3 regions of the Bradyrhizobium sp. WSM1417 genome follow, and region 1 is predicted to be linked to each of the others. Evidence: predicted binding sites of a transcription regulator. Region 1 holds the regulator's gene; each other region holds the start of a gene.
What was found. Region 1 encodes LexA, which represses DNA repair genes until DNA is damaged. Its sites were predicted from a motif close to TGTTCNNNNTGTGTTCNG; they were not measured.
Positions count from the first base shown of each region.

Region 2: a site for LexA is predicted at 2,804-2,821, ahead of BRA1417_RS0104555 (YifB family Mg chelatase-like AAA ATPase). Genes of this name have one in related genera too.
Region 3: a site for LexA is predicted at 2,274-2,291, ahead of BRA1417_RS0106775 (helicase-related protein). Genes of this name have one in related genera too.

Region 1 is NZ_KI911783.1:5,152,433-5,158,646, reverse strand. Features, by position in the region: partial or broken gene BRA1417_RS40815 (ComEC/Rec2 family competence protein) at 1-962, shown strand, start outside; gene BRA1417_RS0125095 (hypothetical protein) at 1,101-1,535, opposite strand; gene lexA (transcriptional repressor LexA) at 1,994-2,695, opposite strand; gene glp (gephyrin-like molybdotransferase Glp) at 2,871-4,082, opposite strand; gene BRA1417_RS0125080 (hypothetical protein) at 4,309-4,500, opposite strand; gene BRA1417_RS0125075 (HAD family phosphatase) at 4,671-5,303, opposite strand; gene BRA1417_RS0125070 (alpha-hydroxy acid oxidase) at 5,312-6,214, opposite strand, start outside.
Region 2 is NZ_KI911783.1:937,691-943,904, forward strand. Features, by position in the region: gene BRA1417_RS0104535 (CpaD family pilus assembly protein) at 1-222, shown strand, start outside; gene BRA1417_RS0104540 (AAA family ATPase) at 219-1,508, shown strand; gene BRA1417_RS0104545 (tetratricopeptide repeat protein) at 1,532-2,329, opposite strand; gene BRA1417_RS0104550 (PilZ domain-containing protein) at 2,409-2,654, opposite strand; gene BRA1417_RS0104555 (YifB family Mg chelatase-like AAA ATPase) at 2,880-4,418, shown strand; gene BRA1417_RS0104560 (hypothetical protein) at 4,517-4,984, shown strand; gene BRA1417_RS0104565 (ATP-binding protein) at 5,125-6,214, shown strand, end outside.
Region 3 is NZ_KI911783.1:1,397,991-1,404,204, forward strand. Features, by position in the region: gene rpmB (50S ribosomal protein L28) at 237-548, opposite strand; gene BRA1417_RS0106770 (DUF3108 domain-containing protein) at 1,155-1,964, shown strand; gene BRA1417_RS0106775 (helicase-related protein) at 2,572-6,000, shown strand; gene BRA1417_RS0106780 (RNA-binding S4 domain-containing protein) at 6,023-6,214, shown strand, end outside.

The DNA of each region.
Region 1 (6,214 bases):
ATGTGGGGTGGCCGCGAGATCGCGATGCTGTTCATGGCCTCGCTGATTGCGGGACTTGCGACCACGCCCTACGCCGCTTTCCATTTCCACCGTGTCACGCCGTTCGGCGTGCTTGCCAATCTTGGCGCGATGCCGGTGGTCTCGGCGCTGGTGATGCCGGCGGGATTGTTGGGGCTGCTTGCTGCGCCGTTCGGGCTGGACAGCGTGTTCTGGTGGCTGATGGGGATCGGTATCGACTGGATGGTCGCGGTCTCGCGCTGGGTCGCGGCATTGCCGGGCGCCGTCGGTCGCATCCCGGCGTTCGGGATCGCGCCGCTGATCGCGGCGAGCCTGGGAATCGTCGTGCTGGGCTTGTTGCGCACGCCGCTGCGCTGGTCCGGCGCCCTGGTGCTGCTGGCAGCGATCCTCTGGGCACTGTCGGCGCGGCAGCCCGACATCCTGATTGCCGGGGATGGCGCGAGCGTCGCGGTGCGGGGCAGGGACGGATATCTGCACCTGATCAGGACGAACAAGGAGAGCTTTCTGCTCAAGGAATGGCTCGCTGCCGACGCCGATCCGCGCGATGCAGGCAGAGCCTCGCTGGCCGATGGCGTGTCCTGTGACGAATCCGGCTGCGTGACGCCACTGGCCGACGGGAGACTGGTCGCGCTGGCACTGCGCGTCGACGCTCTCGCGGACGATTGCAGTCGGGCCGCGCTGGTGGTGACGACACGCCCCGCGCCACCCGATTGCGCGGCGATGGTGGTCGATCGGCAACGGCTCGCCAGCCAGAGTGCGCTGGCGCTGACGCAGCGTGGTGACGGGTTTGTGGTTCAGGCGGTGAGGGCGAGAGGCACGAGCCGCCCCTGGTTGCCGGCCGGCGCGGGCGAGGGTGATTTCGACGGCAGCCTTGCGCCGAAGGCAACCGCGCCCGCATCAAGGACGCAACGCCGGCGGAGACGGACTTGCAGGCCGACGATTGATCGGACGGTGCCGAGAGATGCAGTGGGTTAGTGCATCCGCTCGGATTTCGCTGGCGCAAACCACGCCATCTCGCCGGCCGCGGCCGGCGATGGCGATTCAATCCTGACCTCCGACCTTGCAGCCGGAGGGCGGCTCTGTCAGCCGATCGGCAGGTGCGTGACGGTCGGCTGCCTGTCGGCGATGATCTGCGCCTTGTGCTCGCGCTCGGTGACCGGCTGGGTCACAGGCAATTGCAGCACGGTCGCACGCTGGCCTTCGACGAGCTGCGTCACCAGCACGTATTTGCCGTCGGGAAATTCGATCGCGTCGTGATGGCGGTCGGGAACGTGCGGATCGATCTTGCCGAACTTGCCCACGCGGGAATTGATGGTGCGCGTCCAGATCCAGCGATTGTCGTAGCGGACGTCGTCGGCGAAGGCGAGCTCCGTTCCCGGCAGCAGGCAAACGGCAACAGACGGATCGGCTGCGGAGGCGAAGCCGCGCGTCGAGGTGCCGCGGAAGCTTGTCGTGACGATCGTCTCGCCGACTTCGGCGGGGCGCGACGCGACGGCATGCAGGCTGTAGTCACACATCGGGTGCTCCTCATGCTGGGATAGCAACCCGCGTCTCTCAATCGAGGCGCAGGCCTCTATCAGAGTTGAAGCACGAACGCTCTGCTTGGTTGTGGGCAAATCTGCGGCTGGTTTCCGCGAGCCGCGATCACATTATCTTTCCCGAACTCAATAGGAACAAAGCTCGCTACGATGCATTTGGGAGGCGCGTACGCGAATACTGCAACGGTCGCTCGATCGCATTCGGCCCGTGCGAATTTAATCGCTGGCCGCTGTTTCCGCGAATACGCGAGCCGCGAAGCGGTGCTGTTTCCTGGGCGTCGCGAGGAGCCAGCGCCGGACGAAGGGCCGGATAGTCTGTGCAGAACCAGAAAGACTATCCAGCCGGAGCGGACGATGATCCGCTCTATCTCTGACCGGCGATAGCCGGCATGAAGTACTTCCCGTATGAAGCACTCCTGTATCAAGTACTCCCGGTATCAGTACTTCCGGTAAAGCCCGATCAGCTTGCCCTGAATCTTCACCCGGTTGGGCGGCAGGATGCGGACCTCATAGGCTGCGTTGGCGGGCTCGAGCGCGATCGAGGCGCCGCGGCGGCGGAAGCGCTTCAGCGTCGCTTCCTCGTCGTCGATCAGCGCCACCACGATGTCGCCGGTATCGGCGCTCTCGTTGCGCTGGATCAGCGCCATGTCGCCGTCGAGGATGCCGGCCTCGACCATGGAATCACCGCGCACTTCGAGCGCGTAATGTTCTCCGGAGCCGAGCATGTCAGGCGGTACGCTGATCGTATGGCTGCGGGTCTGCAACGCCTCGATCGGCGTGCCGGCCGCGATGCGGCCCATCACCGGCACCGCGACGGGACGTTCGCCCTCGTCCGCGGAAAGGCTGGAGCTCGCACGCACCTTGCCGAGATTGCCCTCGATGACGCTCGGCGTGAAGCCGCGGCGGCTGCCAGCGGCTGCCTGGAGCTCCGGCAGCTTGATGACTTCAATTGCACGGGCGCGGTTGGGCAGGCGTCGGATGAAGCCACGCTCCTCGAGCGCCGTGATCAGGCGATGGATGCCCGACTTCGAGCGCAGGTCGAGCGCATCCTTCATCTCGTCGAAGGAGGGCGGCACGCCGCTTTCCTTCAGACGTTCACTGATGAACCGCAGAAGCTCGTATTGTTTGCGCGTTAACATCTCGACCAAAGTCCCCCGGTTGATGTCGTCCGATTCCGAGACGCTGAATTCGGCAATAAGCCGCTACATGCTCGAAACAAATCATGAACGGACACTATATGTTCGATACATGTTCCGCAACTGCTTAATTTACCGTGAACGGAGCAAAGTTGGCGGAACGCGCTTGGCCGGGCGCTCAGACGGGGAGTCGCAACACTTCGCAAGCCGCGCCGGTCTCGGCCTTCGGCGCGAACGGTGCGCGCACGAGAAGTACCTGTGCTGCAGCGAGATTCGCAAGCAGCGAAGAGTCCTGATGATCGACGGGAAGAACGATGCGTGTGCCGTCGTCACGCTCGTCCAGATGCGCGCGCAGATAGTCCTCGCGCTGGTCGTTGGCGCCGATTTCGCGGCCGAGCACGGCGCGTTCACGGCGATGGTGAATCACTGAACGGCCCGACAGGGCGCGAATCAGCGGCACCATGAACAGGAAAGCGCAGACGTAGGACGACACGGGATTGCCCGGCAGGCCGATCACACCCATTGCGCCGAGCCGCCCGTGCATCATCGGCTTGCCTGGCCGCATTGCGATCTTCCAGAACGCCATTGCGATGCCTTCGTCCCGCAGTGCCTGCTGGACCAGATCGTGGTCGCCGACCGATGCGCCGCCGGTCGTGATCAGGATGTCGGCGCCGCTCTCACGGGCGCGGCGGATGCCGGCGGTGGTCGCTTCCAGCGTGTCGGCGGCAATCCCGAGGTCGATGGTCTCGGCGCCCTCGCTGCGGGCGAGCGCGTGCAGGGCGTAGCCGTTGGAATAGACGATCTGGCCGTGGCCGGGGGTGGTGCCCGGCATCACCAGCTCGTCGCCGGTGGCGAGAATGGCGACCTTCGGACGCCTGAAAACGGCAAGGTGCGGATGGTTCATCCCGGCGGCGAGCGCGAGGTCGCGCTCGGTGAGACGACTTCCCTTGCGCAGGAGCACGTCGCCCTCGCGGAAATCGACGCCGGCGGGACGGATGTGCCGTCCGGCGATCGCGGCTTCCTTGATCGTGATGCGCTTGCCGGCGGCGACCGTGTCCTCCTGGATCACGACGGCGTCCGCGCCACCGGGAACGACGCCGCCGGTGAAGATCCGCACGGCCTCGCCGGCGCCGACCGTCCCCGCGAACGGTCGGCCCGCCGCGACTTCGCCGATGACGGTGAGCTCCGAATCGATCGTCGCGGCATCGGCCGCGCGCACCGCGTAGCCGTCCATCGCCGACATCGCCTGCGGCGGCTGCGTGCGCCTAGCCGCGACGTCACGCGCGAGCACGCGATGGTAGGCCTCGTCGAGGGAAATCATTTCTTCCGGCAGCGGCTCTGCACCCGCCAGCACCGCGGCGAGCGCGTCGGAAACCGGCATCAAGGCCACGGCGAAAACTCCTGCTCGGCACGTTCGGGCGAATGTTCCGCACGTCTTCTAGCCGAGCGCGGGCGCAGAGGCAAAAACGGCTGAGCGCGCGCAGTCATCCCGCCGCTTCACATAGTTCCGGAAGGCAGGATTACGCGCGTCGTGGCATGATCCGAAGAGCCCGACAGATCGGCAGGAGACTGGTCATGGAAGGGCGAGAACGACGAGCGCCCCGGGCCTGGATCGATCAGCTCCCTGGCTGCCCGGGAGTTACGTCGGGCGCCTTGGGTCCCTGATCCTTATCGGGCAGCGGATCGGCCTGGGATTTCAGGTCGGCGGCCTTGCTCACAAGCTTGGCGGAAAGGTCCGAATCTGAAGTTGTCCTCGCGAATTCAAGAAGAAGAGAGGCCTGCTTGGTGAGGTAGGTTTTGCCCAGCACGATGATGCATCCGTCCGTAGAAGTCCCAACGGACTCTAAGAGTCCGGAAGGCGGTATTCCGTTCCGGGAACTCTGTATAAAAATGCACAAAGTGATTGGGTTCCTCAATTTTTTTCAAAATTGTTCCCGTTGGGCCGTGCCTCCAAGGGTTTCGCGACGACGCCTCGTCGTCAGATGCCCAATGCCTTCAATGCGTTCCCGACGTCACGTGGCGAGGTCACATGCACCGCCGTCAAGCCGCGCGCGCGCGCTCCCTCGATATTTTCGGCAAGATCGTCGAAGAACACGATGCGCCGGGCGGGTACACCGATCGCCCCAACGACGTGGTCGAAGGCCTCCGCATCCGGTTTGCGCAGGCCAATGCTGGACGACAAATACAGCTCGCGGAAATGGCCGAGGAGGTCGGCATATTCCCGCGAGAAATGGTCCACGTGCGGCCGGTTGGTATTGGAGAAAGCGTAGAGCGGCATCTGCTTCGCTGCCCGCGGCAGCAGCTCGGCGACGTCAGGCATTTCGCCGGCGAAGATCGCGTTCCAGCCTTCCAGGAACTGCGCGTCCGAAATGCCGATTCCGAGCGATGCTCGCAATGAGGCGAAATAATCCTCATCGCTGATCTTCCCCATCTCGTGCAACCGATAGGCTTCGCTGTCGCGCACATAGCGCGCGACGATGGATTCGGGCTGGCAGCCGGCATGTCCCGCCCAGCAGGCGATCGCCTTGGAGAAATCGATATCGAGCACGACGCGGCCGAGATCGAACAGAAGCGCATCCGCGCTGCCGGGAGAGAGCGGTGTCACCTGCATCCTTTCGCTCAGTATCGATATGGCTCGTGGTCGAACAGCGGAAACGCGCTGAACACGCTCGGCGCGTTGGTTGCGGTCGCCTGGTGCAGGCAGGATTTGTTAACCTCGGCGAACGAGGTCGCACCCAGGAGGCCGAGGCAGCGCAGCACTTCGTCCTCGAGCAGCTCCAGCATGCGGGCCACCCCGGCTTCGCCGGCCGCCGCCAGCGCCCAGCATTGCAGCCGGCCGATGCCGACGAGGTCGGCGCCCGCCGCGATCGCCTTGACGATGTCGGTGCCGCGACAGACGCCGCCATCGACCATGATCTTGGCGCGGCCGTTCACGGCCTCGACGATCTCGGGCAGCACGTGCATGGCGCCGCGACCATGATCGAGCTGACGGCCGCCGTGGTTGGAGACGTAGATCCATTCGACGCCGTGATCGATCGCGATCAGCGCGTCCTCTGGCGTCGCGATGCCCTTGAGGATCAGCGGGATCTTGAACTTGTCCTTGATCATCTTCACCGTCCGCCACTCCAGACCCTTCTGGTAATCGCCGCCGGTGGCGCGCAGGCGGCTCTCGCGAACGTATCGCTTGGCGATATCACGTTCGCGGCGGCTGTAATGAGCGGTATCGACGGTCAGGCAGAAGGCGGCATAGGCGTTCTTCTCGGCCCGGCTGACGACGTCGGCGACGAAGGCGTCGTCGCCGCGCACGTAGAGCTGGTAAAGGCGCAGCGCGTCGGGTGCAGCTTCGGCGGTCTTCTCGAGGCCGGGCTCGGACACCGAACTGAGCATGTGCGCCGCACCGAAAGTGCCGCAGGCGCGTGCCACGCTCGCGGCACCATCCGGGTCGAAGATCTCGAGCGCGCCGACGGGAGCGAGCACCACCGGCAGGCGCATCTTGCGGCCGAACTGCTCGACCGCGCCGGT
Region 2 (6,214 bases), 4.2 Mb from region 1:
GGCTACAACGAGAACCGGCCCTATTTCAATCTGGGCTGCGCCAGCCAGCGCAACCTCGCGGCCATGATCGACAATCCCGCCGACCTCGAGCAGCCGCGATCCGAGACGCCGGCCTATAACGCACGGCGTGACGTGGCCTTCGAGCGCTATCGCAAGGGCACGCCGGTCGCGACCACGAATCCAGACGCCGACAAGGCCAAACTCAGCGACACAGGCAGATGACACGCGTCCAGGACGAAGAAGCGGACGATCCGCAGCACCCCGAGGAACATATTGCGCCGGTTCCTCGCATCTCCGTGCAGGCCTTTTGCGAGACCGAGCAGACGCTCGCCGCGGTGACCGCGGCCGGGCAGGATCGCCGCCTCGCCAAGGCGCATCTTACCGCCAAGGACGGTGGCTTAGCTGCGGCAATCGAAGTCTATGAAACGATGCCGACGCCGAACGTCATCGTGATCGAATCCGACGGCACGCGCGACATCCTCGAGGGCCTCGACGACCTCGCCGGCGTCTGCGATCCCGGCACCCGTGTGGTCGTGATCGGCAACCCCAACGACACCGCGCCCTATCGCGAGCTGGTCCGCCGCGGCGTCAACGACTATGTGGTGGGACCGGTCGAAACGCTCGACGTCGTCCGCTCGATCTGCAGCCTGTTCTCGGCGTCCGAAACCATCATCACTGGCCGCGTCATCGCGGTGGTCGGCGCCAAGGGCGGTGTCGGCGCGTCCACCGTCGCGCACAATGTGGCCTGGACCATCGCCCGCGACCTCGCGCTCGATTCCGTCGTGATCGATCTCGACCTCGCCTTCGGCACCGCGGGTCTCGACTACAATCAGGACCCGGTGCAGGGCATCGCCAATGCGGTGCTGTCGCAGGATCGGCCGGACACGGCCCTGATGGAGCGTCTGCTCTCCAAATGCACCGAGCGTCTCAGCCTCCTTGCCGCGCCTGCCAGCCTTGACCGCGTCTACGATTTCGGCGCGGAGGCCTTCGACGCAGTGTTCGACACGCTGCGCATGACCACGCCCTGCATCGTGCTCGACGTTCCCCACCAATGGTCGGGCTGGACGCGACGCGCGCTGGTCAACGCGGACGACATCGTGATCGTGGCCGAGCCCGATCTTGCGAACCTGCGCAACACCAAGAACATGCTGAACGTATTGAAGGCGGCGCGGCCGAACGACCGGCCACCGCTCTACTGCATCAACCAGGTCGGCATGCCCAAGCGTGCGGAGATCGAGGTCAAGGCCTTTGCCAAGACCATGGAGAGCCAGCCGATCGCGGTGATCCCGTTCGATTCGAAGCTGTTCTCGACTGCGGCCAACAACGGCCAGATGATCGCGGAGGTCTCCAAGAGCCACCGCACCACCGAGCTGTTCCAGAACATGGCGAACCGCCTCGCCGGGCGCGGCGAGGTGAAGAAGCCGAAGCGCTCGCTGCTCGGACCGCTGCTGAAGAAGCTGAAGGGCAGGTCGGGGCGCGGATCAGCCCCGCATCGCAAGGCCTCGTAACCAAGGCATCCTGACGCGCGCGGTTACTTCTCCGCCCGCTGCTGCTTTTTCACCAGCAATTGCCGCAGCGCCGTGACCTTTGCCGCCGCCTGATCCGGCGGCAGGTCGGCCTTCACGATGGTCTCGGCCTCGGCCTGCTTTCCTTCCAGTCCCAGCACGAGCGCGAGATTGGCGCGCACGCGGAGATCGGCGGGATTGCGCGCGTGCGCCCGGCGCATCGTTTCCTCTGCCCGCGGCAGATTGTTCTGCAGCATGTAGGACAGTCCGAGATTGGACAGGACCGACGGCTCGTCCGGCACGATCTTGAGCGCGGCGGCGTAATATTGCTGCGCTTCCTCGTTTCGGCCGAGTTGATCGAGCGCGGCGCCCTGCGCCGACAGGATATGCCAGTCGGGATCCTCGGGCGAATGCGCGCGACCGAGGACGTCGAACGCCTGCTGGAAACTTCCGCTGTCGGCGAGCGCACGGCCGTAGCCTGCGAGCAGCGCCTTGTTGCTGGAATGGGCGAGCACGGCCTGCTCCAGCACCGCGAGCGCCTGCGCGCGCTGGCCGGTCTGGCGCAACGCCTTGCCGTATTCGAGCGCGATGTTGGGATCGCCAGGCCTGGCGCGATAGCGCTCGCGCAGCGCGTCCATGTCCGGCCTCATGTCCGGCCTCACGTCCGGCTTGGTGTCGGCCCTGCCAGCCGTTTCCGACTTTCCGCCGAGCGCACCGGTGATGTCCTCGATGCCAGTGGTCTGACAGCCGCCAAGAGCCAGGATCAGAAGCGCGGAAAACAGATATCTCGCCGGAGGAGAGGCGACGGACAAACGCTTGGACATACTCTGATCACTCGGCGACTGATCAGAGATGCTTACCGATTAACGCTAAAGTCCCGTTAAGGCGGGGCGCTTGCGCAGCTCAGTCGGTGAATTCAGCGCCGAACTCGCAGCCGATGCGCCAGCGCAGGCGGCACTGCCGGGAATAGTCGGGCGCGAAGATGATGGTGAATTGCGGCGGCACTTCCAGGAACTCCGCCACCACTTTCACGCCGCCATCCGAAATATCCGTGATCGTGCAATCCCGCGGCAGCGAGCCCGCGCCAAAGTGAATCTTGGCGAGCCGCGTGCACATCCGTCGTTCGCTTCTCCGGCGATTTGCAAGCATTTGAATTGTTCACCCGTTAGACCACGGCCCATCCCGCACCCTAGGAGTAGCGGACATTCGTTGGGATGTGCTGAGCAGAGCAGCTTGCATTCGAGGCGTAGTGTCTTCGTCGTGTTTAGGATCAGTTAAGGCCTCCCGGCCCCTGAGTATGTTCCTGTATTGTTCTTGCAAGAGCCGGCCCGCTCTGCTACCCCTAATTGTGCAAAAGGGCAGGCTGGTTCGGGCATGGTTCAGCGGGTTTCTACCGTCGCCTTTGAGGGGATCGAGGCCCGTGCGGTCGACGTGCAGGTGCAGGTCGCGCCGGGTCTGCCGGCCTTCGCGATCGTCGGTCTCCCGGACAAGGCGGTGTCGGAGGCGCGCGAGCGGGTCCGCTCGGCGCTGATCGCCTCGGGGCTGGCGCTGCCGGCGCGGCGGATCACCGTCAATCTCGCGCCCGCCGATCTGCCCAAGGAGGGCAGCCATTATGACCTGCCGATCGCGCTTGGGCTGATGGGGGCGATCGGCGCGATCCCGCCGGATGCGCTGACCGGCTTCACTGTTCTGGGCGAGCTTGGCCTCGACGGATCGATCGCACCGGTCGCCGGTGTTCTTCCCGCCGCGATCGGCGCCAATGTGCGCGAAGAGGGGCTGATCTGTCCGGCAGCTTGCGGCTCGGAAGCGGCGTGGGCAAGTCCGGACATCCAGATCATCGCCGCGAGTTCGCTGATCCAGATCGCCAACCATTTCAAGGGAACGCAGGTGCTGTCGCGGCCCGTGCCGAAGGTGCATGAAGCAGCAAGCTCGCCGCTCGACCTGCGCGACATCAAGGGCCAGGAGAGCGCCAAGCGGGCGCTGGAGATCGCGGCCGCCGGCGGCCATCACCTGCTCATGATCGGCGCGCCCGGCGCCGGCAAATCGATGCTGGCGGCACGCCTGCCCTCGATCCTGCCACCGCTGTCACCGGGCGAGTTGCTCGAGGTCTCGATGATCGCCTCTGTTGCCGGCGAGATCGAGGGCGGCGCGCTGACGGCGCGGCGGCCGTTCCGATCGCCGCATCATTCCGCCAGCATGGCCGCGCTCACCGGCGGCGGCATGCGCGCACGGCCCGGCGAGATCTCGCTCGCGCATCAGGGCGTGCTGTTCCTCGACGAGCTCCCCGAATTCGATCCGCGCGTGCTGGATTCGCTGCGCCAGCCGCTGGAGAACGGCGAGGTCTCGGTGCCGCGCGCCAATCACCGCGTCACCTATCCCGCGCGCTTCATGCTGGTCGCGGCGATGAATCCCTGCCGCTGCGGCAATGCGTTCGAGGCCGGCTATGCCTGCAAGCGCGGCCGCATCGATCGCTGCACCGGCGACTACCAGGCCCGCATCTCGGGGCCGCTGATGGACCGCATCGATTTGCGCATCGAGGTCCCCGCGGTGACCGCCGCCGACCTGATCCTGCCGCCGCCGGCAGAGGGCTCGGCCGAAGTCGCCGCGCGCGTGGCCGCCGCCCGCGACATCCAGCTCGCGCGCTACGCGGATGCCGGCCTGCCGAAGGTTCGCACCAACGCCGAAGCCCCGGCCTCGGTGCTGGAGGAGATCGCCAAGCCGGATGCGCAAGGCCAGAAGCTGCTGCGCGACGCCGCCGAGACCATGCGGCTGTCGGCGCGCGGCTATCACCGCGTGCTCCGGGTGGCGCGCACGCTGGCCGATCTCGACGGCGCCGACAGGATCGGCCGGCTGCATCTCGCCGAGGCGCTGTCCTACCGCGCACTCGCGGAGGATGTGCGCCAGTTGGCGTGATCATTCCGCGCATCAACCCGGCGGTAACGAGTTTCCTTTACGCTCTGCAAACCATAAGGCCCATCAGTTCCCGTACAGGGCCTGGCGAGTAGCGTGTCATGTTGCGTTTCAAGATCCTGGCCTCGGTTGTTCCCCTGTTGGCGGCCGCGGTGTTTGCCCGCAGTGAGATCGGATCGGTCTCGCATCCCTGCATCGCCCTCGGCGACACCTCGGTCGAGCTGACGTCGCTGTTCTGGACCGCCGGCGTGCATGTCGCCTTCACCGATGATCCCGCGCGCGCCACGGTGCGGGTTCAGATCACCGAGGATGCGGACGCGGCCGACTTCGCGGTCGTCGACGACGGCCTCGGGTCGGAATCGGAGTCCTGCCAGGCCAATCCCTCGACTCGCCTGATCTCGATTGCCGCGCAGCCCGTCGACGGCGGTCAGGTGATCTATCTCTCCAGCGAGGGGCCGGCGGATTACCGCGTCTATGTGCGCTCGAAGACCTTCTCCCAGCGCGAGGCGGCGGCGCTGATCGTCGGCGCCCACGGCGGCCACCGCCATCTCCAGGCCGCTTCGCTTTGAACCGCCTCGCTCTGCGCCGTTAACACCTCGTCAACCCTGTTCGGAAGCGGTCGCGACACCTCAAACTGTTCGCAAGGTCGGCGGCACATCGTCGTTTACAGCGAGTACAGCGTTTTAAGAAAAGAGTCGGGTCGGTGGCGATGGATCGGACATTCCGGATCAAGGTGCGCGTGCGCCGCTTCAGACGACAGTACCCCAGAAGCGCTTTCGCGATCCGCTCCTTCATGATCTTCTCGGCGACCTTCGGCGGCGCCTATGGCTTTGTCTCCGGCAGCCGGTCCGAGACTTCCGGCTACGATCCCAATGCGTTTGCGATCGGCGTCAGCTTCCTGTTCGCGCTCGCCTGCCTCGGCCTCGCCACACTCAGCATGCGCCTGCGCTTCGTCAACAAGCGGATGCGTGCGCTGGCTGCCCACAACGAAACGCTGATCGATCGCAATTGGGAGCTGAAGGAGGCCGAGGAACGCGCGCGCAGCCTGTTCGAACAGCAGGGCGATCTGATCGTGCTGCGCGACACAAGCGGCCGCATCACCTTCGCCAACGAGGCCTATTGCGCGCTTGCCGGACAGGCGCGCGGCGCGCTGGTCGGCACGCGCTTTGATTTCGATGTGCTGGAGCAGGGCGACAGCGCGCGCGAGAGCAACGGCACGCGCATTCACGACCAGAAGATCGCAACCCCCCTCGGCGCGCGCTGGATCGCCTGGCGCGAAGGCTATGTCCGCCTCGACGCCGGCCAGCCCGCCGAATTGCAGAGCGTCGGACGCGACGTCACCGACCGCACCGAGACCGAGCGTGCGCTGTCCGACGCCCGCGACCAGGCCGACGCCGCCAACCGGGCCAAATCGCGCTTCCTGGCGATGGCCTCGCACGAGATCCGCACGCCGCTCAACGGCATCATCGGCATGGGCGGGCTGCTGCTCGACACCACGCTGACGCCGGAGCAGTCGACCTACGCAAGGGCCGTGAAGACCTCGGGTGAAGCGCTGATGGCGCTGATCGAGGAGTTGCTCGACTATTCCAAGATCGAAGCCGGCAAGCTCGATCTCGAGCAGCGTCCCTTCGCGCTCTCGGCCCTGATCGAGGACATCACCGAGCTGCTCGCGCCGCGCGCGCAGGCAAAGAAGCTCGAGATCGCCGCCTATGTCGACGAGCGGCTGCCGCTCGAGGTGGTCGGCGACGCCGCGCGGCTGCGCCAGGTGCTGCTCAACCTCGCCGGCAACGCCATCAAGT
Region 3 (6,214 bases), 3.8 Mb from region 1:
TCACGTTTCCCCCGCAATGCAATTAATGGAATCAGCGACACAACCCAGAGTATGATTCTTGATTATCTTATCGCGGGACGGAATCCATCAAATAATGCCGATTAGCCACTCAATCTTTCGGCTGATAAGGCGCACCGCACAAAAAACGGCCGGATCTTCCGATCCGGCCGCAATGCAAAACTCTTCCGGCTAACCCTACGCCTCGCGACGCAAGCCCTCGCCCAATTCGAAAATTCTTAGCTCGCCTTCTTCGCCGGCGCGGGGGTCGGGCCGACCTTCTTCTGGATGGCGCGCTTCAGCTCGAGGGCGCGGGGCGACAGCACGGCGGCCTTGGCCTTGAGCAGGAAGGGATCGAGGCCGCCATTGTGGTCGACGCTCTTGATCGCGTTGGTGGAGACGCGCAGGCGCACGTTGCGGCCCAGCGCTTCGCTGATGAAGGTCACGTTGACCAGGTTCGGCAGGAAGCGGCGCTTGGTCTTGATGTTGGAGTGGCTGACCGTGTGGCCGACCTGGGGGCCCTTGGCCGTCAATTCGCAGCGGCGAGACATGGCAAAATCCTCAATCTTTCCCAACGATGTGCGGCCGCCATTCGGGGCGCCACGGGCAAATTCTCTGTCCTTGCAGGGAGCGGGCGGACGTATAGGGGGGAAGCGGCGGGACGTCAAGGTTTTGGCTGCTGCTTTCGCCTCTCCCCGCCTTCGGGGAGAGGCCGGAATGCGCGCGATCAGCGCGGATTCCGGGTGAGGGGGAGCCTCCGCGAAGGCGCTGCGGGTTTGAGTATACTCAATTCTCACCTCCTCCGGGGAGAGCCCCCCTCACCCCGACCCTCTCCCCGCAAGCGGGGCGAGGGGGAAGAGGTGGCGGGGTGAGGTGCGCGCTTCTGACCCGCCCCGATCACCAAAACGGCAATGATTATCGCGCCTTACCATCACATAAAGGGCGTATTCACGCCCGAAGAGTCCGGTGGAGTTCCGGACGCGGAGTGGCCCGGACGCATTGCTTGGCGCGGTTTTTGACTTAAGTAACAACCGTTCGCGCCCCGATTGGATTGTTTCGTGCTCACAACGCCTCATCTTGCGCCCGACTTGCGCTCAGCGGAGCGGCGCGCAAGGAATCCACGCGCAAGTCATCCGCGCTCTGCCGGCGGCTGGGTCATGGCGGCCCTGTTCGGGCTGGTTTTGGCGTGGGCGGCGGAGCCCGCGGCGGCGCAAGGCAAGCTCGAGGCGCAATACGAGGCGACGCTGGCGGGCATTCCGGTCGGCAAGGGCGCCTGGAACATCGACATCCAGGACGACGTGTTCGCGGCCGCGGCCTCCGGCGGCACCTCGGGGCTGCTGAAATCCTTCGCGGGCGGGTCCGGCACCGGCGCCTCGCAAGGGCGTGTGGTCAACGGCGCGCTGGTCGCGACCGGCTACCAGGCCTCCACCACCACTTCGAAGAAGACCGAAGAGATCCGCATCACGCTCGACAAGGGCAATGTGAAGGATTTTGCGATTCTGCCGGAGCCGCCGGTCGATCCCGACCGCATCGTCGTCACCGACGCGCATCGCCGCGGCGTCTGGGACCCGATGACGGCCTCGCTGGTGCGCGTATCCGGCACCGGCGACGTGCTGTCGGCGGACGCCTGCCACGGCAGCGCCGCCGTGTTCGACGGCCGCATGCGCTACGAGCTCAAGCTCGATTTCAAGCGCATGGAGAACGTCAAGGCGGAGAAGGGCTATCACGGCCAGGTCGTGGTCTGCTCGCTCTATTTCGTGCCCATCGCCGGCTACATCCCCGACCGTCCCGTGATCAAATATCTCGCCGCCCAGCGCAACATCGAGGTCGCGTTCGCGCCGATCGCCGGCACGCGCATCCTGGTCCCGTTCTGGCTGAAAGTGCCGACCCCGCTCGGGCCGGCCATGCTGGAGGCGACGAGCTTCATCACCAGCGCCCAGCCGCCCAAGGTCGCGAAGACGCAGTAGGCCGGGCGTCCCGCGCCGACCTACCCTTTTTAGCAAAAATAAACGTGAATGATTTCAACGACATGCCTACTGTGCATGGGGTTGTTTTCGCGCTTTTTGTTTGGAGGGGGGCGAGAACCTGGAATCCGTTTGACTCCTCCCCGATTCTGATTCGACTCCGCGCCGTCCCCAGCTTTAACGATTCCGCCACCGAAACGTCGCTTGTGCGGCGGGGCAAAACTCCATCTAGTGCAAACCCAATAAGCCTCCCGCGACATCTTGCGTGAACGGAACAGGACTCAAGGGGGAGTCACCGATTCGGCCGCGATTCGTTCTCAACTCGTTCCGAAGCTTAAAGCCAACGGGAAAAGCGTCGCAAAGTGAGACAGTTGCGCGGGATTTGGGAAGCTCTCTCGTCCCCCTCGCCCCGTTCTTACGGGGAGAGGGTTGGGGTGAGGGGCTGCTGCCACGGAAGCGGTGACAGACGGACTCGCGGAGAGTCCCCCTCACCCGGCGCTTCGCGCCGACCTCTCCCCGCAAGCGGGGCGAGGTGACTTCCAGGCCCTTCGCGCCACCGCCCCAAAACAGCACTGACATTCGCCCCAATCGCCATTACCTAATCCCCCAGATGCCTTTTTCCTCCTCCCCCTTCGCTTCCGAGCGGCTTCCCGGCGCCGGCGTCACTGCGGTGCTTGGTCCCACCAACACCGGCAAGACCCATCTCGCCATCGAGCGGATGCTCGCGCATCCCTCCGGCATGATCGGGCTGCCGCTGCGCCTGCTGGCGCGCGAGGTCTACAACAAGATCGCCGCGCGGGTCGGGCCCGATGCCGTCGCGCTCGTGACCGGCGAGGAGAAGATCAAGCCGAAAGCGCCGCGCTATTGGGTCTCGACCGTCGAGGCGATGCCGCGCGATCTCGACGTCTCGTTCCTCGCCGTCGACGAGGTGCAGATCGCGTCCGATCTGGAACGCGGCCACGTCTTCACCGATCGCATCCTCAACCGCCGCGGCCGCGACGAGACGCTGCTGCTCGGTGCTGCCACCATGCGTCCGATCATCGAGCGGCTGCTGCCCGGCGTCTCCATGATCACGCGGCCGCGTTTGTCGCAGCTGGAATTCGCCGGCGACCGCAAGATCACGCGGCAGCCGCGCCGCACCGCCATCGTCGCCTTCTCGGCCGACGAGGTCTACGCCATCGCCGAGCTGATCCGCCGCCAGCACGGCGGTGCCGCCGTGGTGCTGGGCTCGCTGTCGCCGCGCACCCGCAACGCGCAGGTCGCGATGTTCCAGAACGGCGAGGTCGATTACCTCGTCGCCACCGATGCCGTCGGCATGGGCCTCAATCTCGACGTCGACCACGTCGCCTTTGCCTCCGACCGCAAGTTCGACGGCTACCAGTTCCGCCGCCTGACGCCGTCCGAATTCGGCCAGATCGCCGGCCGCGCCGGCCGCGCCACCCGCAACGGCACCTTCGGCACCACCGGCCGCTGCGCGCCGTTCGAGCCCGAGCTCGTCAACACGCTGCAGAACCACACCTTCGATCCCGTGAAGGTTTTGCAATGGCGCAATTCGAAGCTGGATTTTGCTTCCCTCGGCGCGCTCCAGGTGTCGCTGAACCTGGCCCCCGGCCACGACGCGCTGACCCGCGCGCCCATCGCCGAAGACATGCGCGTGCTCGACCACGCCGCCCGCGACGCCGAGGTGCGCGATGTCGCACATGGCAAGGATGCGGTGGAACGGCTGTGGGAGGCCTGCCAGGTCCCGGATTATCGAAAGCTGTCGCCGGCCGCCCATGCGGAGCTCGTCACCACGCTCTACGGCTTCCTGATGCGGAAGGGCTGCATCCCCGACGCCTGGTTCAGGACCCAGATCGACCAGGCCGACCGCGTCGACGGCGATATCGACACGCTGTCGGCCCGGATCGCGCAGATTCGCACCTGGACCTTCGTCGCCAACCGCCCCGACTGGCTGAAAGACCCCGAACGCTGGCAGGGGATCGCCCGCGAGGTCGAAAATAAATTATCGGATGCGCTCCATGAACGCTTGACTGAGCGTTTCGTTGATCGCCGGACCAGTGTATTGATGCGCCGCCTGCGGGAGAACACGAGCTTGAATACGGAAATCGGCAAGACCGGCGAAGTCATCGTCGAAGGCCATGTCATCGGCCGCCTCGATGGCTTCACCTTTGCACCGGATGCGGCGGAAGCCGGCTCCGATGCGAAAGCGTTGCAGGCTGCAGCGCAGGCCGTGCTCGCCGGCGAGATCAACGCGCGCGCCGAAAAACTGGGCAATGCGCCGGACGAGCAGTTCGTGCTGACCTCGGAAGGCATCATCCGCTGGACCGGCGACGCCGTGGCGCGGCTGTCTGCCGCAGAGGACGCGCTGCATCCGCGCATCCGCATCATCTCCGACGAACGCCTCACGGGCGCCCCCCGCGACAAGGTGCAGGCCCGGCTCGAGCTCTGGCTCAAGACGCACATCGAAAAGCTGCTCGGGCCGCTGTTCGAGCTCAGCAAGGCCGAGGACGTCACCGGCATCGCCCGCGGCATCGCCTATCAGCTCGTCGAGGCGCTCGGCGTGCTGGAGCGCCCGAAGATCGCCAACGAGCTGAAGGACCTCGACCAGCCCTCGCGCGCGACCTTGCGCAAATACGGCGTCCGCTTCGGCGCCTATCACCTCTATTTCCCCGGCCTGCTCAAGCCGGCCGGGCGCGCGCTGGCCGCGCTACTCTGGGCGCTGAAGCAGGACAATGTCGATCCCTCCGCGCTGTCGGGCGCGCAGCATCTGGCGAGCTCGGGCCGCACCTCGTTCCCGGTCGACAAGCAGCTGCCGCGCGATGCCTATCGCGTGCTCGGCTACAAGCAGGCCGGCGAGCGCGCCGTGCGCGTCGATATCCTCGAGCGCCTGGCCGACCTGATCCGTCCGGCGCTGGCCTGGCGCGAGAACGCGTCCGGCGAAAAGCCCGCCGGTGCATTCGACGGCCGCAGCTTCGTGGTGACGCAGGCGATGACCTCGCTCACCGGTTCGGCCGGCGAGGATTTTGCGTCGGTGCTGCGTGCGCTCGGCTATCGCATGGACAAGCGCCCGCCGTTGCCGGCGAAGCCCGCCGCGGTTGTTGCCGAGACGCCTGTTGCTGAAGCCTCCAGCGAAGAGACACCCGCAACCGAAACGCCGGTCGAGGACGCCGCCGCGCCCGCGGACACCGCGATCGAAGCCGCCGCCGAGCCTGTGACCGTCGAAGACGCGCCCGGCATGGAGCAGCATGACGAGCCCGCGCCTGAAGAGCCGGCGCTCGAAGCGTCCGTCACACCGGAAGACGCTCCCGGCATCGCGCCGCCTGCGGAAGAGGCTGCGGCACCCATTGAAGCTGCTGAAACCGCTCCCGCTGAAGCTGTCCCCGCCGAAACCGCGCCTGCCGAAACTGCTGCAACCGAAGCCGCTGCGTCGGCAGATGCGGCAGCACCCGTGGAAGCCGCGGCCACGCCCGCCGAGCCCGAGCTCATCGAGGTCTGGCGTCCCGCCGGCCGTCACGACGATCGCAAGCCGCGCCACGAGCGCCACCGCAACCAGCGTCACCAGCCGCGTCCGCAGGCGGCTGCTGAAGCCGGCGCTGCGCCTGCCGAAGGCGAAGCCGCGCCTGCCGCCGACGGCGAGAAGCGCGGTGAGCGTCATCGCCATGGCGGCGGTCATCGTCGCGATTCTGGTCGCGATGGTGGCAGGGATTTCCGCAAGCCGCGCGAAGGCGGCGCCGAAGCCGCGCCGCGTCCCGAGGGACGCGACGACAAGAACCGCCGCTTCGAGGCCAAGAATGGCGGCAACAAGGACCGCGACAACAAGGATCGCAACAAGGGCAAGTTCGGTGGCGGCGATCGCGACAAGGGCCGCGACAACCGTGGCCGCGACCGCGACAAGGGCCGCGACCGCCAGGGCGGGCCGTCGTTGCGTCCCTACGCATCGAGCACCACCCCGCGCGAGCGCGATCGCCCGGTCGATCCGAACTCGCCCTTCGCGAAACTCGCTGCGCTAAAGGAGCAGCTGTCAGGGCGTAAGGAGTGAGCCCACGACCGAGCGGCAGCGCATCGACAAATGGCTATGGCACGCGCGGGTGGTGAAGGCGCGCACCTCCGCTGCCGAGCTTGTCGAGTCCGGCCATGTCCGCGTCAACGGCGCACGCGAGAAGTCGCCGGGGCATGCGATCAAGATCGGCGACGTGCTCACCGTCGCGCTCGATCGCACCGTGCGCGTCTTGAGAGTCATCGCCTTCAACGAG